3 regions of the Bradyrhizobium icense genome follow, and region 2 is predicted to be linked to each of the others. Evidence: riboswitches for the same ligand, from Rfam matches in the RefSeq annotation. Region 2 holds a riboswitch; each other region holds the start of a gene.
The links. Region 2 has a riboswitch for cobalamin ahead of LMTR13_RS04150 (ribonucleoside-diphosphate reductase subunit alpha). Riboswitches for the same ligand answer to the same signal wherever they lie in the genome.
Positions count from the first base shown of each region.

Region 1: another riboswitch for cobalamin. It lies ahead of LMTR13_RS27145 (DUF1636 family protein); the one in region 2 lies ahead of LMTR13_RS04150 (ribonucleoside-diphosphate reductase subunit alpha).
Region 3: another riboswitch for cobalamin. It lies ahead of LMTR13_RS27080 (energy-coupling factor ABC transporter permease); the one in region 2 lies ahead of LMTR13_RS04150 (ribonucleoside-diphosphate reductase subunit alpha).

Region 1 covers NZ_CP016428.1:5,807,394-5,814,447, reverse strand. The annotation lists gene cobD (threonine-phosphate decarboxylase CobD) at 1-781, shown strand, start outside; gene LMTR13_RS27155 (cobyric acid synthase) at 792-2,240, opposite strand; gene cobO (cob(I)yrinic acid a,c-diamide adenosyltransferase) at 2,266-2,919, opposite strand; cobalamin riboswitch at 2,959-3,175, shown strand; gene LMTR13_RS27145 (DUF1636 family protein) at 3,266-3,640, shown strand; gene cobW (cobalamin biosynthesis protein CobW) at 3,637-4,671, shown strand; gene cobN (cobaltochelatase subunit CobN) at 4,671-7,054, shown strand, end outside.
Region 2 covers NZ_CP016428.1:867,764-874,817, forward strand. The annotation lists gene ftsH (ATP-dependent zinc metalloprotease FtsH) at 259-2,181, shown strand; gene LMTR13_RS04140 (hypothetical protein) at 2,272-2,472, opposite strand; gene metE (5-methyltetrahydropteroyltriglutamate--homocysteine S-methyltransferase) at 2,622-4,979, opposite strand; cobalamin riboswitch at 5,087-5,300, opposite strand; cobalamin riboswitch at 5,433-5,652, shown strand; gene LMTR13_RS04150 (ribonucleoside-diphosphate reductase subunit alpha) at 5,770-7,054, shown strand, end outside.
Region 3 covers NZ_CP016428.1:5,793,495-5,800,548, forward strand. The annotation lists gene LMTR13_RS27065 (histidine phosphatase family protein) at 1,234-1,809, shown strand; gene cobT (nicotinate-nucleotide--dimethylbenzimidazole phosphoribosyltransferase) at 1,804-2,859, opposite strand; gene cobF (precorrin-6A synthase (deacetylating)) at 2,913-3,659, opposite strand; gene LMTR13_RS27080 (energy-coupling factor ABC transporter permease) at 3,709-4,386, opposite strand; cobalamin riboswitch at 4,425-4,643, opposite strand; gene cobA (uroporphyrinogen-III C-methyltransferase) at 4,695-5,423, opposite strand; gene LMTR13_RS27090 (cobyrinate a,c-diamide synthase) at 5,420-6,733, opposite strand; gene cobM (precorrin-4 C(11)-methyltransferase) at 6,733-7,054, opposite strand, start outside.

The sequences.
Region 1 (7,054 bases), 3.4 Mb from region 2:
GGCCTACGCCACCAAGGCGCGAATCGTGGCTCTTGGTGGCGCACAAGTAGCCATCCAATTGCTACCGAGTCTTTCGTCGCGCGGCCGGGCGCGAATTCTTGCGCCGACCTATAACGAGTACGCGGCGGTTCTTTCCGCCGCAGCCTGGGACGTGGCCCACGTTTCTGATCTCGAAGCGCTGGCGGGAGCCGATCTCGCCGTGGTTGTTAATCCCAACAATCCGGATGGTCGACGCCATCATCCGAACGAGTTTCTCTCGCTCTTGCCGCGCGTCGGTCGACTAGTGGTCGACGAGAGCTTTGCTGACGCCGTTTCCGGCTTGTCGCTGGCATCTGGGGCGGGACCCTCGGGGTTGTTGATCCTGCGCTCGTTCGGGAAATTTTACGGGCTTGCAGGACTGCGGCTCGGTTTCGCTCTCGGCAGCGAGGCCGATATCGCGGCGCTGGCGGCGATGGTGGGTCCATGGCCGATTTCCGGCGCAGCGATTGCGATCGGACGGCGCGCCTTGCTTGATCGCGAGTGGGCAAAGGCAACCGCGACGCGTCTGGCGCGCGATTGCCTCCGGCTGGATGCTGAAGTGCGATCGCAGGGCTGGCAACTGGTCGGCGGGACGCCGCTGTTCCGGCTCTACGAGACCGGCGACGCGCGCGCCGCGCAGGCGCGACTCGCTCGCGGCCAGATATGGTCGCGTGTTTTTGAGCAAAAGCCGGGATGGCTCCGGCTGGGCTTGCCGGGTAACGGGACGGAATGGTCGCGGCTTGCTGCCGCGCTCTCGCGTTGATCACTAATACTCAGCGCGCGAGTGCAAGCAGCCCATTTACATCGAGATGGCTGTCGATGTGATCGGCAAGCGCATCGAGCGCGCTCTCCACCCTGGCGCGGTATTGCTGGTCTGCGGCCGGAATGTCCAGTTGCGCGAGAAATGCGCTGCGGAAATTGTCCGAAGCAAACAGGCCGTGCAGGTAGCTACCGTACACGCGTCCGTCGCTGGAAACTGCGCCTTCCGGCGCGCTGCTAATCAAAGCAAATGGCCGTGCACGGTCCGGCCCGTCGGTATGCCCGATGTGAATCTCGTAAGCCTCGATCGGCCGGTCCGTTGCGGTATGGACCGCCGCAACCCGCGTGAGAGTCTTTTGTGGCGTCATCACCGTCGTCACGTCGAGGAGTCCGAGGCCGGGCGTTTCTCCCGCCGGTCCCTCGATTCCTGTAGGATCCGCCACACTGCGTCCGAGCATCTGGTAACCGCCGCAGACGCCGAGCACATGGCCGCCGCGACGGTGATGCGCGAGAAGATCGATGTCCCAGCCCTGCGCGCGCAGGAAGGTGAGGTCGCCGCGTGTCGACTTCGAGCCGGGAAGGATCACGAGTTTTGCATCGCCCGGGATTGCCTCTCCAGGCCGGACCATCACAAGGTCGACATCTGGCTCGAGCTTCAGCGGATCGAGGTCGTCAAAGTTCGCGATCCGCGACAGCGCGAGAAAGGCAATCTTGCACTTGCCTACCTTGCGAGCGTCAACAAGCCCCAGCGCATCTTCCGCCGGAAACTCGCCAGCGCGGGCGAAATAGGGCAGAACCCCAAATCCCCGCCAGGATGTGCGTGCTTCGATCAGCCGGTAGCCGTTATCAAACAGCGTCGGATCGCCGCGGAACTTGTTGATGACGAAGCCGCAGATCATGGCCGCATCGTCGGCATCCAGCACGGCCTTGATGCCGATGAGCTGTGCAATCACACCGCCGCGATCGATGTCGCCGACCAGCACCACTGGCACGTTGGCCTTGCGGGCAAAACCCATATTGGCAATATCGGCGCTCCTCAGATTGACCTCGGCTGGGCTGCCGGCGCCCTCGACCAGAACAAGATCGGCACGATCCTTCAGGCGCCCGAAACTTTCGAGGACCGGCTCCATCAGCGATGACTTCATCGCAGCGTACGCGCGGGCTCGCAGCGTCGCCACGCGCCGTCCCTGCACGATGATCTGGGCGCCAACATCTGTCTCCGGCTTGAGCAGGACGGGATTCATGTCGGTGTGCGGCTCGACACCTGCGGCCTGCGCCTGCAACGCCTGCGCGCGTCCGATCTCGCCACCGTCGATTGTCACGGCCGCATTGTTCGACATGTTCTGTGGCTTGAAGGGCAGCACCCGATAGCCGCGGCGGGTCGCGGCGCGCGCAAGGGCGGCAACGATGAGCGACTTGCCTACGTCCGATCCTGCTCCCTGGATCATCAATGCGCGCGCCATCGAATCGGATTCCGCGGTTGATTCGTCAGTACTCAACGCCGGGCTGCGCCTTGATGCCGGATCGGAAAGGATGCTTCACGAGCGTCATCTCCGTGACGAGGTCGGCGGCATCGATCAATTCCTGCCTGGCATTGCGCCCCGTGAGGACGACATGCGTCATCGGCGGCTTTGAATTGTTCAGGAACTCGACGACTTCTGCGATCTCCAGATAGTCGTAGCGAAGAGCAATGTTGATCTCGTCGAGCACGACCATGCGCAAGGCTTCATCGGCGATCAGCTGCTTGGCCTTTTGCCATGCGGCGCGCGCCGCGGCGATATCCCGGGCGCGGTCCTGTGTTTCCCAGGTGAACCCTTCACCCATCGCATGGAATTGACACAATTCACCAAAATGTCCGGTCAGCAGGCGACGCTCGCCGGTGTCCCACGCACCTTTGATGAATTGCACGACGGCGCAGGGAAAGCCATGCGCGACGCACCGCATGATCATGCCGAAAGCCGAGGAGGATTTCCCCTTGCCCGCGCCGGTATGCACGATGATGAGTCCCTTCTCGCCGCTCTTGACGGCCATCATCCGGTCGCGCGCTGCTTTTTTCTTCGCCATTTTGGCCGCATGGCGGGCGTCCAGCGAGGCTTCGGAGGTCACGGTTTCGTCCTCAGCGGCATCAGGTTCGGAAGTCATCAGCACGCTCCTTTGGCTTGACAAGTTGCACGCTTGGGCAAATGGTGGGGTGGCGTTGGTTCCTGTCCTACGACAGGCGAAGAGGGAATGCGATAGGGCTCTAGCCGCAAAGCTTGAACCTGAAACGCAGCCGCCCCCGCGACCGTGACCGGAGAGATCTCTAGAAGCCACTGACCCGTCAGGGGTTGGGAAGGCGGAGATCGAAGGGAAAACCTGCTCCGCAAGCCGGGAGACCTGCCAGCGCAGAGACTTGAGACCGGCGGACGGGGTGCTCCGCGACGGCAACGAACCGTTGTGTCTTCGGTTCGTGCGCCTCATCGCCTCCGCCAACACGTCGAGGAGGGCGATGACCGTCACGCTTCATGTCTGTATCACCTGCCGTGCCGGCCAACCCCTAAGCGAAGGCGAAATCACGCCAGGCGCGCGTCTGCACAGCGCCATCTTCGAGGCCGGCGTGCCGGAAAACGTCCACGTCGTTCCGGTCGAATGCCTGTCCGCTTGTAGCCACGGTTGCTCGGTCGCGCTCAGCGCGCCTGGACGGTGGTCTTACGTCTACGGCCGCCTGTCCGACGCAAATGCGCCGGACGTGATCGCCGGTGCTGCGGCCTATGCGGCGGCGCCCGACGGCATCGTGCCGTGGCGCAGCCGGCCGGAGATCTTCCGCAAACAATCGCTTGCCCGCATTCCACCCATCACCATCCTGCCGGAGGCCGCAGAATGAACACGCTCGCCAAGGTTCCGGTCACGGTCGTCACCGGCTTTCTCGGTTCGGGCAAGACGACGCTGATCCAGCACCTGATCGCCAACGCCAACGGCAAGAAGCTTGCGGTGCTCGTCAACGAGTTCGGCAGCGAAGGCGTGGATGGAGAGATCCTGAAGTCCTGCGCGGATGTCAATTGTCCGGCCGAGAATATCGTCGAGCTCGCCAATGGCTGCATCTGCTGCACGGTCTCTAACGACTTCATTCCCGCCATGGAGCAGCTGCTCTCGCGGCGCGTGAAGCCCGACCATATCCTGATCGAGACATCGGGATTGGCCTTGCCAAAGCCGCTGCTCAAGGCGTTCGATTGGCCGGAGATCCGCTCGCGGATCACGGTCGACGGCGTGATTGCGCTTGCGGATGCCGAGGCTGTGGCGGCCGGCCGCTTTGCGCCAGACCCAGTCGCGGTGGAAGCGCAGCGTGCGGCCGATGAAAACCTCGATCACGAGACGCCGCTGTCGGAAGTGTTCGAGGATCAGATCGCGTGCGCGGATATCGTGCTGCTCACCAAGGCGGACCTTGCCGGCGTTGAAGGACTTGAAGCGGCCAAGGCGGCGATCGTCGCCGAAATGCCGCGTCGCGTGCCGATGTTGCCGGTCGTCGACGGCGCTGTCGATGCGCGTATCATCCTTGGTCTCGAAGCGGCGGCAGAAGACGATCTCGCTGCGCGCCCCTCTCATCATGACGGCGAAGAAGAGCACGAGCACGACGACTTCGCCTCGGTTATAGTTGAGCTCCCGGAACTTGCTGATATCGATGCGCTGGTCGGATCGATCCAGCGGCTTGCGCGCGAGCAGAATGTGCTGCGCGCCAAGGGATATATCGCGGTCGCGGGCAAGCCGATGCGATTGCTCCTGCAATCGGTCGGGGAGCGGGTGCGGCATCAATTCGATATGCCCTGGGGCACGCGGCCAAGGCAGTCGAAATTGGTTCTGATCGGTGAACACGACGATATTGATGAGGCCGCTATCAGGGCGGGACTTGGTGTCTGATGCACGTCGTGTTTCGCGAGAGCCGCGGTCTTGAGGAGACCGCGATCCCTAAGGATCTCGGTCAGGACCCGGCCGACCTTGTCGTGCTCTCGTTCTCAGACAGCGATCTCGCCGCGTTCGCGTCCGGCTGGCGGCGTGGGCGTGCTTGCCTGCCGTCGCTGAGGCTCGCGAATCTTGCGGAACTGCGTCATCCCCTATCGGTCGACACCTATATCGAGCGGACGCTGTCGCATGCCCGCGGCATCTTGGTGCGCCTGATCGGTGGCGAGTCCTACTGGTCATATGGGCTGGCTGCCCTGCATCAATTGACCAAGGATCGCGACATCGCGGTTGCGGTGCTCCCGGCTGACGGTCGCGACGATCCGTACCTGGATGCGCTCTCGACATTACCCGCCTCGACGCTCGGACGGCTGAAGGCGTTGTGCGACAAGGGCGGAGCAATGGCGGCGCAGGCTGCAATCGCCCAGCTCGCATTGGCCTCGGGCCTTTATGCGGGGCCTGTCGTCGGCGAGATCGAAATGTCCGAGATCGGTTTTTATGATCCAGGTCGTGGCGCAATCGCGGTGCTGCCAAATTGCGACCAGCGGCCGCGCGCGCTCGTCACCTTCTATCGCTCCTATCTCACCGCGGCAGATACCCTCCCGGTCGACGCGCTGATCACAGCACTGCGACAAGCGGGTTTTGATGCCTATGGCATATTCGTCACATCGCTAAAGGCCGCGGGTGTAGCGGATTGGCTGAAGGGGCAGTTCGAGCAATGCCCGCCTGCAGTGATCGTCAATGCAACCGCCTTCTCTGCGGCCGCCGACGACGGCACGACGGCTTTCGATGCCGCCTCCGGCCCGGTGTTCCAGGTTGCGTTGTCGACGGCCCGGCGCGAGGATTGGGCGGAGTCGCTTCGCGGTCTCTCGCCGGGCGATCTGGCGATGCATGTAGCGTTGCCGGAGATTGACGGCCGGCTGTTTGCGGGCGTGGTCAGCTTCAAGTCGGCGGGTGAGCGCGATCCCGATCTGCAATTTGCGCAGTTGGCGCACAGGCCTGACGACGAACGTGTCGGTGCTGTCGTGGATCGGGTGGTGGCCTGGCACAGGCTCGCGGACAAGCCGGCAGGCGTGAAGCGGCTGGCGATTGTGCTCTCGAACTATCCGGGCCGTCCGCACCAGCTCGCGCATGCGGTCGGGCTCGACGCACTCGCTTCGGTCGAAACGATGCTGTCCGATCTCCACGCTGCGGGTTACGACGTGAAAGCGGCAGGAGCGCTCGGTGAAACTCTCCTGCGGGAGGAATTGATCTTTAGCGTTGCGGATTACCGCACGGAGCTGGCGAGGCTTTCGCGCCCGTTACAGGATGACCTTGCGCGCGCGTGGGGCGCGCCGGAGAACGATCCCGCCTGTCGTGGTGGCGAATTTCATTTCGCAGCGATCCAGCGTGGCAAGGCGATCATCGCCGTTCAGCCTGAACGCAGTGATGTTACCAATCGTGACGCGGAGTATCACGATCTCTCGCGCACGCCTCGCCACGCCTATGTCGCGTTCTATCTCTGGCTGAGGCAGCAAGAGGTCGACGCGGTCCTCCATATGGGCACCCACGGAACGCTGGAATGGCTGCCCGGCAAGTCCGTGGCGCTGTCCGCTGCCTGCTGGCCGGAAGCGCTGATTGGCAGCGCGCCGGTGATCTATCCTTTCATCGTCAACGATCCCGGCGAGGCGGCGCAGGCCAAGCGGCGCATCGGCGCGGTCACGATCGGGCATTTGCCGCCACCTCTGGCGCGGGCGGCTTTGCCGGAAGGCCTGCGCCGGCTCGAGCAACTGCTCGATGAATACTCGACCGCCGACGGTCTCGATCCCGCGCGCCGCCAGCGCCTGATCGCGTTGGTCCGCGATGAAGCGCGTGCCGCGGGACTGGAAGAGGATCTCGGCCTTGGCGCCTTGGCTGCGCCGGCCGAGGCAATTCCCCGGATCGATCGCTTCGTCTGCGACCTCAAGGAAAGCCAGTTCGGCGATGGCCTGCATGTGTTCGGCCGCGGGGCTTGCGGCGAGGCGGAGAAGGGCGCGCTGCTTGACGCTCTCTCTGGTAGGCGCGTTGCTCCGGGGCCCGCCGGCTCGCCATATCGTGGGCGGCGCGATGTGCTGCCGACCGGACGCAATCTGTTCGCCGTCGATCCCCGCGCAGTGCCGACACCGTCCGCGCACGTGCAGGGGATCAAGCTCGCCGAGGAATTGCTGCGCCGTCACCTGCAGGATCACGGCGACTGGCCCAAGGGGCTGCTGGTTGATCTCTGGGGATCATCGACCATGCGCACCGCTGGCGAGGATTTCGCGATGGCCCTGCACCTGGCAGGCATCGCGCCGCGCTGGGACCACGGGTCGGGTCGGGTGTTGGG
Region 2 (7,054 bases):
CCTATATCCCAGCATCTGCGATATCGGGACGGAGAGCCTTAACCACCCCGGAAAAACCCTGGCTTTTGCGCCATTTTTTGACCGGGAATCGCGTTAAGATGCGTTAAATAGTCCCGTGTGGTTCCCTTGGCATTGACCCGGGCGCCACCTAGATTGGGTTTAGTGGACCGGGGATTCTCGCCTCACTACCCAAGGAATATTCTAGGGTTACTAGCAAGGACATAAGGCCGCGATCCGCGCGACCACGAAGGAAGATCAATGAACGCCAATCTGCGCAACTTCGCCCTCTGGGTCATCATTGTCTTGCTGCTGTTGGCATTGTTCACGCTTTTCCAGAATCCGGGTCAGCGCACGTCCTCGCAGGACATCACGTTTTCGCAGCTATTGAGCGAGGTCGATCAGAACCGCGTGCGTGACGTCGTGATCCAGGGGCCTGAAATCCACGGCACCTTCACGAACGGATCCTCGTTCCAGACCTATGCGCCGAACGACCCGACGCTGGTGAAGCGCCTCTATGACGGCAAGGTCTCGATCACCGCCAAGCCCCCCGGCGACAACGTGCCGTGGTTCGTCTCGCTGCTGGTCTCCTGGCTCCCCTTCATCGCGCTGATCGGCGTGTGGATCTTCCTGTCCCGGCAGATGCAGGGCGGCGCCGGCAAGGCGATGGGCTTTGGCAAGTCGCGCGCCAAGATGCTGACCGAAGCGCACGGCCGCGTCACCTTCGAGGACGTTGCCGGCGTCGACGAAGCCAAGCAGGACCTGCAGGAGATCGTCGAATTCCTGCGCGATCCCGGAAAATTCCAGCGCCTCGGCGGACGGATTCCGCGCGGCGTGCTCCTGGTCGGCCCTCCCGGCACCGGCAAGACCCTGATCGCGCGTGCGGTCGCGGGCGAAGCCAACGTGCCGTTCTTCACGATCTCGGGCTCCGACTTCGTCGAAATGTTCGTCGGCGTCGGCGCTTCTCGCGTCCGTGACATGTTCGAGCAGGCCAAGAAGAACGCGCCCTGCATCATCTTCATCGACGAAATCGACGCGGTCGGCCGTCATCGCGGCGCCGGCTTGGGCGGCGGCAACGACGAGCGCGAACAGACCCTCAACCAGTTGCTGGTTGAGATGGACGGTTTCGAAGCCAATGAAGGCGTGATCCTGATCGCCGCGACCAACCGGCCTGACGTGCTCGATCCCGCGCTGCTGCGTCCCGGCCGCTTCGACCGTCAGGTCGTGGTGCCGAACCCGGACGTCGTTGGCCGCGAGCAGATCCTCAAGGTTCACGTCCGCAAGGTGCCCTTGGCGCCCGATATCAACCTCAAGACCATCGCGCGCGGCACCCCGGGCTTCTCCGGCGCCGATCTGATGAACCTCGTCAACGAGGCGGCGCTGACGGCTGCCCGGCGCAACAAGCGCATGGTGACCCAGGCCGAGTTCGAGGAAGCCAAGGACAAGGTGATGATGGGCGCCGAGCGCAAGTCGCTCGTCATGACCGAGGAAGAGAAGCTCTTGACGGCCTATCACGAGGGCGGCCACGCCATCGTCGGGCTCAACGTTGTCGCGACCGATCCGATCCACAAGGCGACGATCATCCCGCGCGGCCGTGCGCTCGGCATGGTGATGCAGCTCCCCGAGCGCGACAAGTTGTCGATGTCGCTCGAGCAGATGACCTCGCGGCTTGCGATCATGATGGGCGGCCGCGTCGCGGAAGAACTGATCTTCGGCCGCGAGAAGGTTACCTCGGGCGCGGCTTCCGACATCGAGCAGGCGACGCGTCTGGCGCGCATGATGGTGACGCGCTGGGGTCTGTCGGAAGAGCTCGGCACAGTGTCCTATGGCGAAAACCAGGACGAAGTGTTTTTGGGCATGTCGGTGTCGCGCACACAAAACGCGTCGGAAGCGACCGTCCAGAAGATCGACAAGGAGATCAAGCGGCTGGTCGAGGAAGGCTACAACGAGGCCACCAAGATCCTCACCGAGAAGCGCGAGGATCTCGAGATGCTGGCCAAAGGCCTGCTCGAGTTCGAAACGCTGAGCGGCGATGAGATCATCGATCTCTTGAAGGGCAAGAAGCCCAACCGCGAGTCGGTCTTGGAGCCGAGCGCGCCGCGCGCCTCTGCCGTGCCACCCGCCGGCAAGCCGCGCCCGCGTCCCGATCCGGACCCGGGTCTGGAGCCGCAGCCGCAGGCGTAAGAGCCGCGGGGCTGTCTTCTGAATAAAAAACGCGGCGGCGACGCCGCGTTTTTTTATGCTTGTCGCAGACCGGGATTGACGTTCGAACAGTCATGGCGCCGCGGCCGGCGCCCCGAGGTGTACAGTCAGAATATGTTCCGGCGTCTCGACCACTTCGATCTTTTGCCCGTCGCCGCCGACAAAGGCGAGCACGGTGCGCTCGCCATCGCGCGACATGTTGCCGACGAGCGCGATGTTGATATGGATGGGCTGCCCCGTCTCGAACCTCGTGCATTGAATCCAGAAGCGCATGGCGGTCTCCTTCGATCTGCCGCGGTGATCATAAAGCTGTAGGGTGGGCAAAGCGAAGCGTGCCCACCATTCACGTCGAAGATCCCGGAGAAATGGTGGGCACGGCGCGAAGCGCGCCTTTGCCCACCCTACGCAGCACGTCGCGCTAACTAAGCCGATGCCCGCAATTCGCGGGCCGCGGCGACCATGTTGGCGAGCGCGGGGCGGACCTCTTCCCATTTGCGCGTTTTCAGTCCGCAATCCGGATTGATCCAGATCTGGGTATCGGATAGCCGCATCCGCGCCAGCTTCAGCAGGGCGGTCATCTCGCCGATCTCGGGAACGCGCGGCGAATGGATGTCGTAGACTCCGGGACCGATTTCGTTCGGGTATCGGTAATCCCTGAAGACATCGAGCAGTTCCATCTTCGAACGCGAGGTCTCGATCGAGATCACGTCGGCGTCCATTGCGCCGATCGCGCCGATGATGTCGTTGAACTCCGAGTAGCACATGTGAGTGTGGATCTGCGTCTCGTCGCGCACGCCGGACGAACAGAGGCGGAAGGCGTCGACGGCCCAATCGAGATAAACCTTCCATTCGGATTTGCGCAGCGGCAGGCCTTCCCGCAGCGCCGCCTCGTCGATCTGGATCATGCCGGCGCCGGCCGCTTCGAGATCAGCGACCTCGTCGCGGATCGCAAGCGCGATCTGCCGGCAGGCCTCGCTGCGCGGAATGTCGTCGCGGACGAACGACCAGTTCAGGATGGTGACGGGGCCCGTGAGCATCGCCTTCATCGGCTTTTTCGTCAGCGACTGGGCGTACTGCCACCACTCGACCGTCATCGGCTTCGGCCGCGACACGTCGCCGAACAAGACCGGAGGGCGAACGTAGCGCGATCCGTAGGACTGCACCCAGCCGTGCGCGGTGAAAGCGAAGCCTGCGAGCTGTTCGCCGAAATACTGCACCATGTCATTGCGCTCGAACTCGCCATGCACGAGCACGTCCAGTCCGATATTTTCCTGCCAGCGCACCGTGCGGGCCGTCTGATTCTGCAGATAGAGCTTATAGGCTTCGTCCGTCAGGGCGCCCCTGGCGTGAGCGGATCGGGCGTTCCTGACATCAGTGGTTTGCGGGAACGAGCCGATGGTCGTGGTCGGGAACGCCGGCAGGTTGAAGCGCTCGCGCTGAACGGTGGCGCGTTCAGCGAAGATGCTGGCGCGGAAGCGCATCGGCTCATCGATGCCGGCAACGCGTGCCGCCACCTTCGCGTCGTGAATGCGCGGCGAAGTCTTGCGGGAGGTCGCCGCCTGATCCGATGCCTTCAGGCTGGCCTCGGCCGCTGCTCGGCCATCGGAAAGCGCCGTTCCGAGGGCGGTCAGCTCCTCGAGCTTCTGCACCGAAAACGCCAGCCAGCTCTTGATTTCGGGATCGAGCCCGGTCTCCAGAGCCAGATCGATCGGGACATGCAGTAGCGAACAGGAGGGGGCGATCTGCACGCGATGCTTGCCAAGCTCGGCAATCACGGGCTCGAGCCGGTCGAGAAGCCGGCTCAAATCCGCGCGCCAGATGTTACGACCATCGATGAGGCCGAGCGACAGCACGCGGTCATCAGGAAAGCCGGTAAGCTCGTCGATCTGTTCTGGCGCGCGCACGAGGTCGAGATGCAGGCCGGCAACGGGAAGGGACAGCGCGGTATCGCGGTTGGCGCCCAGCCCGCCAAAATAGGTCGCCAGCATGACCTTGAGCTGCGGCACTGCGCTCGCGATCTCCGCATAGGCATAATGCAGCGCCTGCTGGGCGACGATATCGAGGTCGAGCACGAGACACGGCTCGTCGATCTGAACCCATTCCGCGCCGCGGTAGGCAAGTTCGCGCAGCACCTCGATGTAGACCGGCAGCAAGCGATCAAGCAGGGACAGCGGATTGAAACCGGCATCCTTGCTCTTGGCGAGTTTGAGAAACGTGACGGGGCCGACCAGCACGGGGCGGGTCTGATAGCCCAGCGCTTTCGCTTCCTCGTATTCCTCGATCGGCTTGCGCGAGGCGAGGGTGAACTGCTGATCCTTCGCCAGTTCGGGCACCATGAAGTGGTAATTGGTGTCGAACCATTTTGTCATTTCCAGCGCCGGCACGCCGTGCGCGGCGTCCTGCCCGTGATGGGCGTGGCTGCAGCTCGCCTCATGTGCCTTGCCTTGCGCGCCGCGGGCCATTGCAAAATATGTCGCGAGCGGGACCGGGCCGCCGTTCCAGCGATAGATTTCCGGAATCGCACCAACCATCACGGACGTGTCGAGCATCTGGTCGTAGAACGAGAAATCGTTCGACGGGATCACGTTGACGCCGAACTTTTTCTGGCGCGCCCAGTTGGCGGCGCGAAGCCCGACGCCGGTCTCGATCAGCGCCTTCTCGTCTGACGCGCCCGACCAGAAACTCTCCAGCGCGAATTTCAGCTCGCGGCGCGGACCGATGCGCGGCGTGCCGAGGGAGGCAACCGGAAGTGAAGAAGTGGAGATGGTGGAAGTAGACATTGGCTTAACCCCAAAAGTTGGGGGCAAAGGCCGAAGTGACACGTCTGGATTCCGCTACGGCAACGCGCGCGGAATCGCAACCGCACCACCGGGACACCCCGCCCGAGGACGTGTATGTTGTCGAGGCAGGTCTCCTGGCTCGCGGGTCAATGCTGCTGTCCGGCCTTCCCGAAACCTCGTGAGGTCTCAGTGACTTTGTTGGACAGCGGCTCGCCGCTTACAGTTGCGGGGGCAGCTCCGGCTTTGGCTTTTCGGCCGCACCGGCTTCCCTCTTAGCTTCGGAAGAACGTCTCCCGAAGAACCACGACAGGTCCACTTATCGGCAACGCGGCAGGCGCGTCAACTCGGCGACATCACCGGCGCGTTGTCATCGTTGTTCACAGCCCCGGGGTTCCGTCGTTGAAATTCTTGCACATCGCCCGCTCGCCCCATTGACAGCCGGATGCGAATAACACGAGATATAGCCGTCACGGTCCGCCATGGCCCAACACATGGTGGCTAAGAGGGAAGCCGGTGTATCGCGCGAAAGCCGCGAAAATCCGGCGCTGCCCCCGCAACTGTAAGCAGTGAGTTGCTCCCGAATCTTACGTCACTGATGCGGCATCGCATTGGGAAGACACGGGGACAACGGCGACCTGCAAGCCAGGAGACCTGCCGCGACACCGAAGAAAACGTCCACGGGCGGGGTGTCCCGGCGGCGCTTGCAGATTCATGCCCCGCGTTTTCGCGTGGGCTAAAAGCTGTAGCGTCCTCATGACATCCGGCCCCAACACCATCACGGGGTCTCTTGATGTCACTCTCTCTCGATCGCGAAGCCAGCGCCGCTCCATTCATCCAACTGCGCCCCGAATCGCTCGCCGCATCGGGAGCGCAGCCGCCAATGCAGGTGATCCGCCGCAACGGCACGATTTCGAAATTCGACGCGAGCAAGATTTCGGTCGCGATGACCAAGGCGTTCCTCGCGGTCGAGGGGCATGGCGCCGCCGCCTCCCGCCGCGTGCATGAAATCGTCGAGCTACTGACCGCCGAAGTCGTCGGCGCGCTGTCGCGCCGGATGAGCGAGGGCCGCACCTTTCATATCGAGGACGTGCAGGACCAGGTCGAACTGGCGTTGATGCGCAGCGAGCATCACAAGGTCGCGCGCGCCTATGTGCTCTATCGCGAGGAACGCACGCGCCAGCGGGCAGGACAGGGGGCGGCCAAGGCCACCCAGCCGTCGGGCGAGCCTTCGCTGCGTGTCACGCTGGCCAGCGGCGTGCAGGTCCCGCTCGATATTGCGCGGCTGACGCTGATCATCGAAGAAGCCTGCACTGGCCTTGAGGGCGTCGGCGCCATGGCGGTGCTCGCCGAGACGCAGCGCAATCTCTATGACGGCATCAGCGAGGACGAACTGGCGCTGGCGTCGGTGATGGCCGCGCGGACGCTGGTGGAGCAGGAGCCGAACTACGCCTATGTCAGCGCGCGGCTTTTGCTCGACAAGCTGCGCACCGAGGTGTTGTCCTTCGTGCACGATACGCCGACCAGCGCGTCGCAGGCCGAGATGGCCGCACGCTACGGCGAATATTTCCCGGCCTACATCAAGGCCGGCGTCAAGGCGGAACTGCTCGATCCCGATCTGGCGCGCTTCGACCTGAACAAGCTTGCCGCGGCGCTGAAGCCGGAACGCGACCTGGCGTTCCAGTTCCTGGGGCTGCAGACGCTGTACGATCGCTATTTCCTGCATGCGCACGGCAACCGCATCGAACTGCCGCAGGCGTTCTTCATGCGCGTCGCGATGGGGCTCGCCGTCCGCGAGATCGACCGTGAGACACGCGCGATCGAGTTCTACGATTTGCTGTCGTCGTTCGACTTCATGGCCTCGACCCCGACGCTGTTCAATTCCGGCACGCTGCGGCCGCAATTATCGTCCTGCTTCCTCACCACCATCGCCGACGATCTCGACGGCATCTTCAAGTCGGTCAAGGACAATGCGCTGCTGGCAAAATATTCCGGCGGCCTCGGCAACGACTGGACCCGCGTGCGCGGGCTCGGCGCCCACATCAAGGGCACCAATGGCGAAAGCCAGGGCGTGGTTC
Region 3 (7,054 bases), 3.4 Mb from region 2:
GAGCGCGCCCCGATTTCATCGAAAGACAGCCTGCATTTCTGCACTTGACCCGTATCTTGCGGCCGGCAAGTAGTCGTGTTTTTCGAGCAGATCGGTTCGCTTGTCTGTTATCATGCTATCGTTGTACGCGACCCGCTCAAGCACATTGTCGGAGAAAAATAGCAGCGATACTGCGCCCGAGTTGCATTCGCCTCCCACTACTCGGCCCAGATCAGATCGCACGTCGCGATGCGCCCGGCGAGACGCACGGGATGACTGCAGATTGTCGAGGACAGGCAGGTGTCGCGGCCACCGCGAATATTTTCGTGCGTTGCGAAACCTGACGGCACTCAGTGCGGCGTCTCTAGCGCTGATTTGGATCAATCGAGTAAGTTTCATTTACCTCCTGCGCCAATGACTGGGAGAGCGGCATGATCGCGCGGATCCTTTACCGTGTCCCAGCAATCGACGTGCCACCAAGCACGTTGTGCGAGCCTTGCTTGAAGAGTGAAAACCATGTGCTTCGCGCCGCGGCGACAGAATACTTGCGCCTCAGCGTCGGTTTCCGGACATATGCGTCTTCAACCGGACACGCCGAACACGACAACACGGAGCATCGAATGGCGATGGTCGTCTCTCGACGAGCTCAGTTGCCCCATTTCGTGGCCGAGCGGGAAGTCAGCCTGGGAGAAGCGACGCTGCTACACATCGCACCAGCTTATGGTTATTCTCGCTGTTGGCCCGATCATACCAGCCAGTGGTATCGTAATAGGTCGCCGGCGGTCGAGCCGTTAAGCCTGCAAAGCATCCCATCCGCGGGCGGCCGATGTCGATTCCAGAACAGAGGCCGATGGCAAGCGAGCATCCGAAGCTTAGAACTACTCTCAGGATGCGATCATGAGCTGTCCTCCTCCGCGGACAGCGTAGCTTCCGCGTTCTCCTGAACATGGCGTCGGGATCGGGCACCAGCGGCGTCGGCATGGTCGAGTAGACGATCGCCACGCTCGCAACGAGTTGCACTTCAGCGCCGGCGTCCCTCGCCGTCGCGTTAACGAGAGAAGGCACGAGCGCGGTCATGAGAAACTGGCCTGACGCGAGGCAACAACGCACCTTCCATGCACGGCGGCGGCGCCGGGAGGTGTTGAGATACGCATTTTGCTCCGGCTGTGATATCAGTCCTTGGTCGCGGTAGAGCCTCCGCGGGCGAATGTTCAAGATGTTTCTCGCATTGATAAGCATCTCGGAGATATGGGGATGGAAGGGGAAGCCATTCTTTGGTTGGTCCGGCATGCGGTCGTCGATTCTATCGAAGGAACGATCTCCCCTTCGGGCGCTCCGGCCGATCTCAGCGATCGGGCGCATTTGGAGGCCGTGCGAAGGCGCTTGCCGCAGGACGCCGCAAGCTATGCGAGTCCGTCTCAACGAACTCTCGATACTGCGCGCGCATTCCAGCTTGATCCAATCCTGGTGCCTGAGTTTCGGGAGCAGGAATTCGGGGATTGGACCGGCCGACGTCACGACGATCTCGCCGCTCTCGGAGAAGAAGGGTACGCCGAGTTCTGGAAGGATCCCGCTCGTTCAAGCCCACCCGGCGGCGAGAGCTTCGAAGATCAAATTGCGAGGGTTCGGGATGGACTTCGTAAAATAGCTGCTGGTCCAGCAACGCTCGTCGTGCATTCCGGCACTATTCGCGCCGCGCTCTGCATAGCCCTCGACATCGCACCGCAAGCAGCGTTGCGCTTCGTAATCGATCCTCTGTCGATCACCCGAATTGATCGGCTACGGAATGATTGGCGGATTGTGTCGGTCAATCAGAATGTCGCGTTATGAGCGATTCGGAACGCTGGCTTGCGTGAAGGTCGCCATGCCGTTGTGCAGAGCGCATGCAAGCCGCAGGATCGGCAATGCAAGCGCGGCGCCCGACCCCTCCCCTAACCTGAGGTCCAGATTGAACAACGGCTGCACATTCAGCGCCTCAAGAACCAGGCGGTGCCCCTGCTCGGCCGATTGATGTGAGGATAAGAGAAAGGGCCGACACGACGGATTAAGATGCACCGCCGTCAATGCCGCGACGGACACGATGAAACCGTCGATCAGGGTCGGGAGGCGACGCTGTGCGGCGGCGATGATCGCGCCCGTAATCGCGGCAGTTTCGAGACCGCCTACCGCGCACAGGATCCGCTCGGCAGAAGTTCCTGGTCTTGTAAGGTCATGACGAGCTAACGCTGCATCAATCAGGCGCGCCTTGCGCGCTCGGCCGTCTGCATCGATCCCGGTGCCATTGCCGGCCACCTGCTCGGCGCCCACGCCAAGTAGGGCGGCGGCGACTGCCGCAGAAGTCGTGGTGTTGCCAATCCCCATGTCACCAAGGATTAGAAGATCTGGCTCTGCTGAGGCCGCGCGCGCGACGGCGCGCTTGCCGCAGTCGAAGGCGAAGGCGACCTCCCCCAACTCGAGCGCCGCTTCCCTGCTGAAATCCCGGCTGCCCCGGCGCGGCTTGTCTGTCGCGACTCCCGGGATGGGCTGCTCGGCGAGCGTCCCGGCGTCGACGATCTCCAGACTTAAGCTCAGTTCGCGCGCGAGAACCGAAATTGCTGCACCGCCTGACGCGAAATTCGACATCATCGCGCTCGTAACTTCCTGAGGATAGGCCGATACTCCCTGGGCGGCGATGCCGTGATCCCCTGCAAAGACGATGATCGGCACGCGCTCGGCTCGAGGCCGGTCGGTTTGTTGCAGACCGGCCAGCTCGATCGCGAGGTGCTCGAGGCGACCCAGCGCACCGGTCGGCTTGGTGAGCTCGGCCTGACGGGCCAGGGCAACATCGCGATGGACGGTCGAAACGCCCGGGCACTCCTGGTAGACCCACTCGGGTAGCATGTCGTCCTGCCTTGGTGATTGTTCAAGGTGCAGCGGCCTTCGCACAAGTGCTACTACACGCGCTTGAGGATGTAGCTATCCATGATCCAGCCGTTCCTGGCGCGTGCTTCCTGTCGTGCGGCGACGATGCCTGGCCCCACTTCTGCAAGCGCACCTGACATGGTGATCTGCTCGGGCATCCCGAGATAGGCGCCCCACCAGATATGTAGTCCGTTCGGGTCGAGCGACTGGAACGCGGCACCGCCATCGAGCATGACGACCACGGTGTCGGTGCCGGAGGGCCAACCGACCTCGCGCAGCCGCCGTCCGGTGGTGACGAGAAAGAGCTCCCCGATGTCGTTCAGCGGCAGTGAATGCACGGCGCAAAGTGCCTGGATCGACGTGACGCCTGGCACGACCTCGATCGTTGGCAACGGATCAAGCCTTCGTGCGATCCGCAGGCTCGAGTCGTATAGCGAAGGATCGCCCCAGATCAGCAGGGCAACGCGCCCGTCATGACCGATATGCGCCGCAATTGCCCGGGACCAGGTCAGGGCGACGGCGTCGTGCCATTCCTCCACTCCCTTGCGGTAGTGCTCCTGCGCGGTGTCGCGAACGGGCAGGTCGAACTCAGCAACGCGCGTGTGGCTGTTCGTCAAGGCTTGCGCACAAATGAGCCGGCGCAGGTCGGCGAGATCGGACTTCGCGGCACCTTTGCGCGGAATCAGCACCAGGTCAGCCGCATTGATCGCGCGGATCGCAGCAAGCGTGAGCTGCTCGGGATCGCCGCAGCCAATGCCTATCAGGGAGAGTGTCAGCATCACGTTATGAGTGGGGGCGGCCGCGCTTGCGACCGCCCTTACGCCATCTTCAGGCTGCGTTGTGAAGGCGATAGGTAACAAGACCATCGGCCGTCACACCTCGCAGTGATTTCGCCAGTGCCAGCACGGCCAGATCGGCCAGCGACTCAAATACTACGACGAGCGCGTAGGAAGCGGCGAAAGACGCGATGGAGGCGAGGTTCTCGGCCGCAAAGCCCGCACCATACAGCGCCCAGAAGGCGACCCACGCCACGATGCCGGATTGATAGGCGGTCGAAAGCGCAAGCGCCTGGCGATACTGCAGGTCAACATAGGCGGTGTTGCGAGGAATGATCCACCCGGCCAGCGCCTGGATCGCAAACAAAGGCACCAGCAGCGTGGTCACGTTCATACCATATTGCGGCAGGTCGGTCGGTACGAAGAACAGCCCCTGCAGCAGAAGACCAAGCGCCAGCCCGAACGCGGCTGGCGCTGCACCGAACAGGAGAAACAGCGTCGAGCCGAGAATGAAATGCACCTCCGAGACCCCGATCCGGAAATGCGGCAGGAGTTCGAAGAACGAGAAGACCAGAGCCGTTGTTGCGACGGTGCGCACCGCGAATGAAACAATCCCCTGCTCGCGCACGGTTTCGACCGTGAGCTTGAGAGCGCAGCCGGCGGCAACGGCACCGGTCGCGTAACTCAGCACGAGCTTGGCGCCCGTAACGATACCTGGTTCAATATGCATGACTTACGTCCCTTCTGCCGTCACACCCGACGGCGCTGGTGATAAAAAACTACAGGGCCGGTCTCCTGGCTCGCGGTTCGAAACGGATCCCGGCCTTCCCAAGCTTGACGGCCCAGTGGCGGTTCGGAGCCCATCACCGCTTACAGGCGCGGGGGCGGCCGCGGCTTTGGGCGCCGCATTCAGGTCCGCCCTTCCCCGTTCCCGATTATGCTCCGGCGCTTTGCGCCGCTTCGAGCACCATGCCTGCTCTGTGTGCTCCTTCCGACGAGGAGACGTCAAGGGGCACGCAAGATCGGGCGACGGCATCATCACAGAGTCTCTCCCGCCAACGCGCCGAAAAGAATGACCGCCGCCGTCGTTGCGGCGCTGGCTTGCGCGAGCTGCTCTGCAAGCTTTGCAATCGTGGTGCGGACAATCCGCTCCTCAGCGCGGCCCAGAGACTCCGCAAATAGCGCCGGCGTGTCGGGAGCCATGCCGTGCTCGATCAGCTTTGCCGCGAGCGCCGGGAATGTGCGCTTGCCCATATAGACCACGGTCGTCGATTCCGGATCGGCCAGTGCCGCCCAATTAAGATCCGCGGGCAAACGCCCGGTGACATCTGCGCCGGTCACGAACTGGACGCGGCGCGAGGTGTGCCGGCGGGTGAGTGGAATGCCGGCGCGCGCTGCCGCAACGCAGGCCGAGGTGACGCCTGGTATGATCTCGTAGTCGATGCCCGCAGTTTGCAGCGCCTCGATCTCTTCTTCAAGCCGGCCGAAGATGCCGGCGTCTCCCGATTTCAAACGAACAACGCGGGCGCCTGCGGCAGCGTAGTCGATGAGCAGCCGGTTGACGTGCTCCTGTTTGGCTGAGGGCCGGCCCACACGCTTGCCAACCGCTACCAGATTGGCCCCGGCTCGGGCGTAATCGAGGATCGCGCCCGAGGCAAGGTCGTCATACAGCACGACATCAGCGGCGCGCAGACGCGCAGCCGCCTTGAGCGTCAGGAGCTCGGGATCGCCTGGGCCGGCCGAGACAAAGGAAACAAAGCCGCTCACATGTTCTCCGCAATGAGGTGGAAGAACGTGCCGGTGGCGTAGCCTCGCCGCGAGCCCGTCTCCGCAACGACCGCGCCAGTCGCGTCGCGCACGATAGCCAAAGGTGTATCGGGCTGCGAGACGATGGTGGAGTAATGGAATTCATGGCCGCGCAGGAGCGCGCCGGCCTGATATCCGGGCATCGGCAGCGCGAGTTCCGCAAGCCGATAGCCCAGATGCATGCGACGTTGGGCAAAACTCGTATGCAGGCCGAGCAGTCCCGTCATCTCATGGTGTGTGCCATTGGCGTCAGTTAAGGCGGTGCCAAGCAGCATGTAGCCGCCACACTCGCCATGTACCGGCCGTGTCTCTGCAAAGGATTTTAGCGCACGGCGAAATCGGCGATTTGCCGCGAGTTGGCCGGCGTGCAATTCCGGATAGCCGCCGGGCAGCCAGCAGACGTCGGCACTGTCATCAGGACCCTCGTCGGCGAGCGGCGAGAACGTCGTGATCTCGGCTCCGGCGGCACGCCAGGCCTCCAGCATGTGCGGATAGACGAACGAGAATGCGCCGTCGCGCGCCAGAGCGATGCGTTGGCCGGGTGGCTTGACGCTTGGGCCGTGCGCGGCGCATGGCGCCGTCCGGGCACATGCCGCGGATTGCAGCACTGCATCGAGATCGACATGCTCGGCGACGAAGCGGGCGGCTTCCGCGATCAGGCCTTCGACCTCGCCCTGCTCCTCAGCCTGTACCAGGCCAAGATGCCGCGTCGGCAAGGTGATCGCGGCGTGGCGGGGCAACGTCCCGAACACCAGAATGCCGGCTCCTGCCATGGCACGGCGCACCAGGTCCTCGTGTCGCGTGCTGGCGACGCGGTTGAGAACGACGCCGGCAAGACACACGCCCGCGCGGAAATCGCGCAGTCCCGCAGCCACCGCCGCGGCGGTTTGCGCCTGTCCGGAGGGATCGATCACAAGCAGCACCGGCCAGCCCATCATCTCGGCGATATCGGAGGTAGCGCCGGTCCCCGAGACGCCCCGTGCGGCAACGCCGTCGAACAGGCCCATCGAGCCTTCGGCCAGAACGAGGTCCGCATTCGCCCCGCGCGAGGCGAGCGCTTCGATCGCCTCGCGTTGCATGGCCCAGCTATCGATGTTGACAGAGGTGCGCCCCGTGGCGGCCGCATGAAAGGCGGGATCGATATAATCCGGCCCGCTCTTGAAGCACTGGACCTTCAGCCCGCGATCGCGATAGGCGCGCGCCAACGCCAGCGTCAGCGTCGTCTTGCCGACACCGGACGCCGGCGCGGAGATGACGAGGCTCGCCGTCATCACGAGCCTTCCGGAAAGCGCGGCGTCGGCCCGAGCGGCCGATAGCGGCGGTCATAGTCGACGGCATACAGGCGGCTCTCTCCGAAATCTTCCGAACCTAGTGTGCGTCCAACCAGAATAACGGCCGTGCGCTCGAGCTCGGTGCTTACAGCAGAGTCCAGGGTACCGAGCGTGGCGCGGATGATGAGCTGATCCGGCCAGCTTGCGCGCCAGACTATTGCGACCGGGCAGTCTCCTCCGTAGTGCGGCGTCAGCTCATCAATCACCCTGGAAAGGAGATGGATCGAGAGATGGATGGCGAGCACCGCACCGGTCGCGGCG